DNA from 3 places in the Butyricicoccus pullicaecorum genome. Region 1 is predicted to be linked to each of the others. Evidence: predicted binding sites of a transcription regulator. Region 1 holds the regulator's gene; each other region holds the start of a gene.

Region 1 (3,280 bases):
GCCGGCAAGATCGTTCTCAAGACCGAGGACAACATCACGACCGACCACATTCTGCCCGCAGGCTCCAAGCTGCTGCCGTATCGTTCGAATATCCCGTACTACTCCAACTACTGCTTCATCAACGTCGATCCCAAGTTCCCGGCTCGCTGCCAGGAGCAGGGCGGCGGCGTGATCGTCGGCGGTGCAAACTATGGTCAGGGTTCGTCCCGTGAGCATGCTGCACTCGTTCCGCTCTATCTGGGCGTGCGTGCCGTGCTGACCAAGTCCTTTGCACGTATCCACAAGGCAAATCTGGTCAACTCGGGTATCATCCCGCTGACCTTTGCCGATCCGGCAGATTACGACAAGATCAATCTGGGAGATGTCATCTCTCTGCCCAACATCCGTGAGGAGATCGCGGCAGGCGGTCAGGTTACCGTCGTTTGCGGCGGCCGTACCTTCAAGGCAGATTGTGACGTTTCCGACCGTCAACGCGGCGCACTGCTCGCAGGCGGTACTCTGAATTACGCAAAGAAGCAGCACTAAGGAGGATTTGCAGATATGTTACCCGAAAAGACTCGTGAGCAGTTTGAAAAAGTAATCGAGAGCCAGCTGGCTCGCATTCAGGCAATGAAGGATCAGGGCGATTTTATCGATTATTCCAAGCTCGATAAGATCATCATCGGCGTTTGCGGCGGCGACGGCATCGGCCCGATGATTACCGGTATGGGTCAGCACGTCCTTGAGACGCTGCTGGCAGATAAGGTCAAGGCCGGCAAGGTTGAGTTCCGCGTCATCGATGGCCTGACCATCGAGCGCCGCGCTGAGCTGGGCTGCGCTATTCCGCCCGATACCATGGAAGAGCTCAAGGCTTGCCATGTTATCCTGAAGGGACCCACCACGACCCCGCGTAAGGGCGATCCGTGGCCGAACGTCGAGTCGGCAAACGTTGCTATGCGCAAGGCACTCGACCTGTTTGCAAACGTGCGCCCGGTCAAGGTGCCCGAGCTGGGTATCGACTGGACCTTCTATCGTGAGAACACCGAGGGCGGCTATGCAGTCGGCTCGCAGGGCGTACAGGTTGGCGACGATCTGTTCATCGACTTTACGGTCGCTACCTCGCAGGGCTGCGAGCGTATCGCACGTCTGGCATTTGACTACGCACACAAGACCGGTAAGAACCGTGTATCCTGTGTCACCAAGGCAAATATCATCAAGACCACCGATGGCAAGTTCCTGGATACCTGCAAGAAGGTCGCTGCTGAGTACCCGGACGTTGTATTCGACGACTGGTACATTGACATCATGACCGCAAAGCTCATTGACGACAAGCGTCGCCGTGACTTTAAGGTATTCGTTCTGCCCAACCTGTACGGTGATATCATCACCGACGAGGCGGCTGAGATCCAGGGCGGCGTTGGCACCGCAGGTTCTGCAAATATCGGTAAGCGCTACGCAATGTTTGAGGCAATCCACGGTTCTGCACCGCGTATGGTACAGGAAGGCCGTGCACAGTACGCCGATCCGTCTTCGGTTCTGCGTGCATCGGTCATGCTGCTCGAGCATATCGGTGAAATCGAGCTGGCAAAGAAGCTCGATCGTGCGCTGGATATCTGCATGTTTGAGAAGAAGAAGTATGTGATCACCGGCCGCGACACCGGTGCGACCGCACAGCAGTTCACCGACTATGTGCTGGAGACCATTGCGTCGCTGTAAATGATCAAATAAACCTGACAGGAGGTTGTCCGGATGGAGAAAAAACAGAATGTATCCCGCGCGGTGATTCAGCGCTTGCCGCGGTATTACCGGCACCTATCCTCTCTGCGGGCAAAGGGCGAGACGCGCATTTCTTCGCGTAAGTTAGCGGAGATGTTGGGTCTGACCGCCTCCCAGATCCGTCAGGATTTTAACTGTTTCGGTGGTTTTGGCCAGCAGGGCTATGGATACAGCATCGAAAAGCTGTGCGAAGGGCTGGAGGACATTCTGGGACTCAAGCGCGCGCACACCGCGGTACTCATCGGTGTGGGCAACTTGGGTCGGGCGCTTATTAAGAATTTCAGCTTTGAGAGCAATGGATTTAAATTGCTGTGTGCGTTTGACAGTGACCGTATGGTCATCGGCAGCGGCATGAACGGCGTGACCGTGCGTGACGTGTCCGAACTGTATGCGTATGTCGATCAGCATAAGCCGGATATTGCGGTTCTGACCGTACCGCATGCGATCGCACCCGCGCTTGCGCGTGAGCTTGTGGAGCATGGCGTGCGCGGACTGTGGAATTTCACAGGCGAAGATTTGCACTTGGAAAATCTGGGTGTACCGGTTGAAAACGTGCATTTTTCAGACAATTTAATGACGTTGTGCTACCAGGTCAATCAGAGCGAAGCACAATCTTAAAAACGAAAAAGAACGCCAGTTTGAATGGCGTTCTTTTTTTTGCCCTTAATTGTCGCCACGCAGCAGTTTGTCGGCATAGCCGCGCAATTGATCTTCGGTATGGATATTTTCGCTGCGATGTCCGATCATGCCTCGGATATATTCCGGCAGGCTGGTGTAATATTCAAAGATCTTTGGATCGGTCGTGAGCATTTCGCCCAGGTTTTGATACTGTTTCATTGTGTTCTCACCTCATAGTTCAGTATGCCCCAAAAAAAGTAGAATAAGCCCTTGACATAAAAGAAAAAATGGATTATTGTACTAATAATGTAATACAACAGTACAATAATACGAAGGAGGATTATCGTGAAGACAATGACGCTGGGAAAAAGACAATTTGGGGGATGCAATGGCTTCCAGCTCAAATTATTTGCGCTGATTACGATGACGATGGACCATTTGGCGGCATATCTGCCGGCTGGCATGGGTATTCCGGATTGGTTTCATCTGATTGGCCGGTTTGCTGCGCCGCTTTTTATGTTTTCTGTGCAGAGGGGATTTTCTATACGCATAGCCGGAAAAACTATATGCTGCGCTTGTATATCGGCTGGGTGCTTATGAACCTGTGTAACAACTGGATCAGTCAGAAATTTGCGCAGCCCAGCGGCATAATTATACTAAACGGCATGTTCGGCACAATGTTCCTGGTGGTACTGACTGTTACATCTGTTGAACTGATACGCGCAGGGCAGAAGGAACGGGCGGTCAGGAAAATTGGAATGGGGCTGGCTGGCTTATTCTATTTTGTGGCTTCCTTTGCAGTGCAGTGTGGCGCATACATCGCAATGACCGGAATGTTTGATGCACAAACAGGCGAGATTACAAATAGAATGTTCCCTGTGGTACAGCGCGGCGTGCAGATCATGAT
Region 2 (3,280 bases), on a different contig from region 1:
GCTGGTGCGCACGCCGTCCAGCGAGCCGATGTTGCCCGCGAACAGGAAGAAGCACACGAAGGTCAGCAGCAGACCGTAATCGATGCGGCGGAAGATGTCGCGGTCGATCAGGAGCAGCGACAGGCAGACCAGTCCGAGCAGGGCAAGGTCGGGCAGGACATGAAAGACGGTGAGCAGACACAGGATGAACAGCACACCGAAGAAGGTCACGCGCTTGTCGTCGGTGATCTGCTTGGGTTCGGCAAAGCTGACTTGCAGGGTGCAGCTTTTGCGGCACAGAGCCAGTGCGGCGACACCGACCAGACTGACCAGTGCAAAGGGCAGAACCACGCCGAAGAACTGACCGGCAGACAGCTCATAGCTGGCATACAGGAACAGGTTTTGCGGGTTGCCGACCGGTGTGACCATACTGCCGAGGTTTGCCGCGACCGTTTGCAGGACGATGACCGGGATGAGCAGCGCGCGCTGACCGACCAGACCGAGTACCAGAATGGCGAAGGGGACGAAGGTGATGAGCGCGACGTCGTTTGTGATGGCCATGGAGGTAAAGAAGGGCAGAAGGGTCAGGAGCAGGACGATGGTGCGCAGCGCGTGCCGTCCGGCGAGCAGCTTTTGCGCGAGCAGGTCGAACACACCGTATTTCTGCATACCGGACACGACTGCCATCAGGCAGAACAGCAGGATGAGCACGCGGGTGTCTATGTAACCAAGATAAGCCGCGGAAGGCGGCGCAAAAAACATGGAGATGACCGCGCAGACCAAGGAGGCGGACAGAACCGGTTCTCCGTGGACGAATGCGCGCAGGGAATGATAGCGCATGGAGGCCTCCGAAAGATATGAAAAAGTGAGACAGACCGGCAGATTTTTGCGTACGCCGGGGAGAGAGACGATAAAAAGGCGCTCCCAGCGGAAGCGCCTTTTGAAAAATCGATTGTCGGGAGGAACTTACTTAGCGTCAACCTCAGCCATGTGCTCGATGAGCATCAGCAGCTTGTTGGAGTAGCCCCACTCGTTGTCGTACCAGGAAACAACCTTTACGAAGGTGTCGGTCAGCTGGATGCCAGCCTTAGCGTCGAAGATCGAGGTGCGGGGATCGCCCAGGAAGTCGGAAGAAACAACGTCCTCGTCGGTGTAACCCAGAACGCCCTTCAGACCGCCCTCAGACAGCGGCTTCTCAGAAGCAGCCTTCATAGCAGCGCAGATGTCCTCGTACTTAGCGGGCTTAGCCAGGTTGCAGGTCAGGTCAACAACAGATACGTCCAGGGTCGGAACGCGCATGGACATACCGGTCAGCTTGCCGTTCAGCTTCGGGTAAACCTTGCCAACAGCCTTAGCAGCACCAGTGGAAGACGGGATGATGTTGCCGGTAGCAGCACGGCCGCCGCGCCAGTCCTTCTTGGACGGGCCGTCAACAACCTTCTGGGTGCCGGTAGCAGAGTGAACGGTGGTCATCAGGCCCTCGGTGATGCCGAATGCCTCGTCCAGAACCTTAGCGATCGGAGCCAGGCAGTTGGTGGTGCAGGAAGCGTTGGAAACGAAGGTCATGTCCTTGGTGTAAGCGTCCTGGTTAACACCCATAACGAACATCGGGGTGTCGTCCTTGGAAGGAGCAGACATGATAACCTTCTTAGCACCGCCGTCGATGTGAGCCTGAGCCTTCTCCTTGGTCAGGAAAACGCCGGTGGACTCAACCACGTAGTCAGCGCCAACCTTGCCCCACGGAATGTTCTTGGGGTCCATCTCAGCGAAGAACTGAACCTTCTTGCCGTCAACGATGATAGCGTCGTCGGTGTACTCGATGGTGCCGTCGTAACGACCATGCATGGTGTCATACTTGAGCATGTATGCCATGTAGTCGGGGGTCATGAAGGGATCGTTAACTGCGACGAACTCGATGTTCGGGTTCTTCAGACCAGCGCGGAAAACCATACGACCGATGCGGCCAAAACCGTTGATACCTACTTTGATAGCCATTGCAATATTCCTCCTATTAACAATCCAAGTATTCAACATTGCCGAAATTATTATACAACACACCCCCGACTTTTCGCAATCCCTGTTATGTGAAAGATTTGTCAAATTTGGCCGCCAAATTCCAGGATATTCTTTGCAAACTACACAGCGCCCGTGTTATAATAGTATCAACGTAATCAATTTACCCAAATATTACGCAAAAATAGTGCATAAAATGCGCATATTCAAGTTGCACAAAAATGACCTTTTATTTTTGTGCGGTGCGCGGGATGCCAAAAATCTTGGAGGAAAACTGGATATGGATTTCAGAGATTTTCTGGATGGGCAGGAATGGTCTGTCCGGCAGATGCTCGACGCGCTCGATGCCTCCGACCGTGCGTTTGTCCGGGTGGACGATGCCGGGCGCATTATTGCGCAGACCGACCGGGCGGAAGATCTGCTGGGTCAGCCCGCGCTGCGGCCGATCTACGAGGTGCTCGGTGAGCTGGCTGCGCGCACGGTGCGTATCGCCATCGCGCGCGGGGAGACCATGCGCACGCGCGACGTGATCGACGGGCACACGGTGACCATTACCATCTGTCCGGGACCGGAAGGTCATCTCATATATATAGAACCCGAAACACAGACCGGTCCGCTGCTGCGCGACCAGCTGGTAGAACAGAGGCTGCGAGCGGCGCTGTCCGTTTTAGCACTGGACGAGCCGCGTGCACGGCAGAAGTCGGTGCTGCGCATGTGCCGTCTGCTGCATGAGATTGAGCAGCTCGACGGCAGAACCACGCTGCCGCGCACCATGCAGCGCTGTGAGATCGGTGCACTGTGCGCGGACACGGTACGCTTTGCCGCGCGCTGCACGACCATCCCGATCGAGCTGGAAGGCCGATATCTGACCGCAGTGTGCGAGATGGACGGCATCCGCATGGCGCTCTATCATCTATTAACCAATGCGATTTTGGCACCCGGTGTCAGTCAGATCACCGTGCGCTGGGGCGGTGCACCCGGACACGTCTGGTTTGAGGTGGCCGACGATGGTATGGTGCTGTCTGAGGAAGCGTTCCAGGCGCTGTGCACAGCCAGTGCGCGTGTGGGCACGGCAAGCGGACTGCCGCCGGTCATCGAGGGACATACGCCCGGTCTGGGACTGCCGACCGTGTGCGAGATTGCCATGCGTCACGGCGGCGGCGTGTCTCTGGTCGGTGCACCCGAGGGCAAGGCCGTGCGCGTGACGATTGCGGACGATCTGCCCGAAGACCCGGCCATTCTGCGCGCGCCGAAGTTCGTCGAGGACGGCTACCCGCTCGAGGAAACC
Region 3 (3,280 bases), on a different contig from region 1:
TTCTTGTCTGCGCCTTCCAGCATGCGGCCCTGGCCCTTCTGCGGAGGCGTGAAGGACTTGAAGATGTTGGTCGGAGAGCCCTTCAGACCGATGGTGTCTACCTCGATCAGCGGATCATCCTTCAGGGTGTTGTAGTCGTATACTTCTACCGGCTTCTGGTAGCAGTCGAAGATACCGCCAACAGACATGTAGCGGGGCTCGTTGAGCTCCTTGATGCAGGTCAGCAGGCAGGGAGTCTGGGTCTCGATGGTCATGTAGCCGTCTTCCAGCATACGCTTAACGGTTACCTTCTTGCCCTCGATCTTAACGTCTGCTGCGTAGGAGATCTGCGGGATGTTCAGCTTCTCAGCGATCTGAGAACCTACCTGTGCGGTATCACCGTCGATTGCCTGACGGCCGCAGAATACAACGTCCTCAGCGTCTACGCCGATCTTCTTGATTGCAGCTGCCAGGATCTGGGAAGTTGCAAAGGTATCGGAACCACCGAACTCACGGCCGGATACCAGTACACCGCGGTCTGCGCCCATTGCGAGCAGCTCACGCAGCATGCCCTCTGCCGGAGGGGGACCCATGGTAACAACAACAACTTCGCAGCCGGTGTTGTCCTTCAGGGTCAGTGCAGCCTCGACTGCATTCTTGTCATCCGGGTTGATGATGGTCGCCATGGAGGCGCGGTTGAGGGTGCCGTCCGGATTAACTGCAACCTTACCGGAGGTATCAGGAACCTGCTTTACGCAAACGATAGCTTTCATAATTCAGTAAATCCTCCTTAAGTCTTACTTGCCGATAACCTGGCCGGAAATGACCATACGCTGTACCTGAGAAGTACCCTCGTAGATCTCGGTGATCTTAGCATCACGCATCATGCGCTCTACCGGATACTCACGGGTGTAGCCGTAGCCGCCGAAGATCTGAACACACTGGGTGGTGACCTTCATAGCAACCTCTGCAGCATACAGCTTTGCCATAGCGGCTTCCTTGGTGTAGGGGATGTCATGATCCTTGTTGAATGCAGCGCGGCGAACCAGCAGACGAGCTGCCTCGATTTCGGTTGCCATGTCGGCTACCATCCACTGCAGACCCTGCTTGGTAGCGATCGGCTTGCCGAACTGTACGCGCTCCTTCATGTATGCAATCGCCTTGTCCAGTGCGCCCTGAGCGATACCCAGTGCCTGTGCAGCGATACCGATACGGCCGCCGTCGAGGGTGGTCATAGCGATCTTGAAGCCGCCGTTCTCCTTGCCCAGCAGACGGTCAGCAGACAGACGCATGTCCTCGAAGATCAGCTCGCCGGTCTGGGAGCCGCGGATACCCATCTTATGCTCGATCTTGCCGATGGAGAAGCCCGGGTCATCCTTGTCTACGATGAAGGCAGAAATGCCCTTGTTGCCCTTGGACTTATCGGTCATAGCGAAGATGACGTAAGTATCAGCGCAGCCTGCGCCGGTGATGAAGACCTTAGAGCCGTTGATGATGTAGGAGCCGTCTTCCTGCTTCTCAGCGATGGTCTGCTGAGCAGCGGAGTCGGTGCCGGCATTGGGTTCGGTCAGACCGAATGCGCCAACCTTCTGGCCGGAAATCAGCGGGCGGAGCCACTTTTCCTTCTGCTCCGGGGTGCCGTACTTGAAGATCGGCCAGCAGCAGAGGGTTGCGTGGGACGACAGGATACAGCCGGTCGTGCCGCAGAACTTGGATGCTTCCTCGATGGCGATGGTGTAGCAGATGTTGTCGCCGCCGGAGCCGCCCAGCTCCTTGGGGAACTGAATGCCCAGCAGGCCGTACTTCTGCAGCTTGCGAACGGTCTCCCAGGGATAACGCTCTTCTGCGTCGATCTCAGCCGCGAGGGGCTCGATCTCGTTAACCGCGAACTCGCGGCAGAGCTTCTGCATCATTTCCTGCTCTTTGGTAAGCCTAAAATCCATGCTATGAAACCTCCCAAATAAATTGTTCAAATTTGTGTAACAGTCCACACCTGCGTGCCGCACGCCTGCCGCCCGGAACGTTTGGGCGCGTGCAGAACGCTGGGCAGACCGAAAAGATACGGGTCTTGCGGTATGGTTTTGGTAACGTGCGTTTTTGGCACATCTATAATCATTATACTGCTGGGAAAAAGATTGTCAAGAATTTAACGCGTATTTCTTTGTGTAAAAATTATAGGTTCTCGTTGCATATAGCTGCAAATTTGCAACAAGTTGTGGGGTTTGGGTAATTCTTGATGAAAAGGCGGTCATGTCTCGGACAGGTTTGCGGGTACGTGCACACATGCTGGAAGTTCAACCCAGAACTGGATGCCGCCCGGTACGTTTTCCGCTCCCGTTGTGCCGCCCAGAAGGGCAGCCGATGCGCGCACGATGGACAGTCCGACACCCGTTCCGCCCGATGCGCGCGAGCGCGCCTTGTCCGTTCGGTAGAACTTGTCCCACAGACGGGGCAGCTCTTCCTCGGCCACGCCCTCGCCCTCGTTGAACACGATCACTTTGGCGCCGCCCTGCGCGGTGCGCTGCACGCTCAGCGCAATGCGTCCGCCGTCCGGCGTGTAGCGAATGGCGTTTGTCATGTAGTTCATAATGATCTGGTCGATCTGGTGCGCGTCGCTCTCAATCGTCACGCTGCCCGTACAGGTCACGGTCAGGTCGCGTCCGGTGCGCAGCACCGCGGTCTTGTCCACCGCACGCCGCATGCACTCACCCAGGTCGACCGGCTCGCTCTGCACGCTCTCGCGTCCCAGTTCCAGCCGCGACAGGCTCAACAGCTGGCTCACCATGGTGTTCATGCGGTCGGCTTCCTCGGCAATCGTCGTGCAATAGAAGTCACGGTCTTCGGGCGACTCGGCAACTCCGGCTGTCAGACCCTCGGCGTAGCCCTGAATGAGCGCGATGGGTGTTTTCAGCTCGTGCGAAACGTTGATGATGAACTCACGGCGCATCTCGTCGACCTGTTCCTTCTTCTTGATCTCCTCGGCCAGCTTCTGGTTGGACGTGCGCAGCTCGCGGATGGATTCCTCCAGATGGTCGGACAGCAGGTTGAGCGACTCGCCCAGCTGCCCAATCTCGTCGGTGCGCCCACCCTCGTATTTCTTGGAGAAGTCCAGCCGGGTCATCGCCTTGGCCACCTCGCCCATCTCGATGAGCGGCTTGGTGAAGTGCGATGCCAAAAATGCACTCAGCGCCAGACAGATGAGCAGCGTCACCATGCCCGTGATGACCAAAAAGGTCATGTTGAACATGGAATTTTGCTTCATATAGGTGAACGGGACGCGCTCAACCAGATAATCGTCGCC

Evidence for each region. Region 1 encodes Rex, which represses fermentation and respiration genes when NADH is low (regulators of the CRP and FNR family bind a similar motif). Its sites were predicted from a motif close to ATTGTTAANNNNTTAACAAT; they were not measured.
Region 2: the regulator Rex is predicted to act here: its motif matches at 2,061-2,080, upstream of gap (type I glyceraldehyde-3-phosphate dehydrogenase).
Region 3: the regulator Rex is predicted to act here: its motif matches at 2,114-2,133, upstream of B5F17_RS04910 (acyl-CoA dehydrogenase).

What each region holds. Positions count from the first base shown of each region.
Region 1 covers NZ_NFKK01000012.1:84,264-87,543, forward strand. Annotated here, with positions in the region: gene B5F17_RS10405 (aconitate hydratase) at 1-525, shown strand, start outside; gene B5F17_RS10410 (isocitrate/isopropylmalate family dehydrogenase) at 541-1,695, shown strand; gene B5F17_RS10415 (redox-sensing transcriptional repressor Rex) at 1,729-2,373, shown strand; gene B5F17_RS14870 (hypothetical protein) at 2,419-2,592, opposite strand; gene B5F17_RS10425 (hypothetical protein) at 2,661-3,280, shown strand, end outside.
Region 2 covers NZ_NFKK01000008.1:60,417-63,696, forward strand. Annotated here, with positions in the region: gene B5F17_RS08180 (SLC13 family permease) at 1-819, opposite strand, end outside; gene gap (type I glyceraldehyde-3-phosphate dehydrogenase) at 946-1,974, opposite strand; gene B5F17_RS08190 (ATP-binding protein) at 2,273-3,280, shown strand, end outside.
Region 3 covers NZ_NFKK01000004.1:65,710-68,989, forward strand. Annotated here, with positions in the region: gene acrB (acryloyl-CoA reductase electron transfer subunit gamma) at 1-752, opposite strand, end outside; gene B5F17_RS04910 (acyl-CoA dehydrogenase) at 777-1,922, opposite strand; gene B5F17_RS04915 (HAMP domain-containing sensor histidine kinase) at 2,228-3,280, opposite strand, start outside.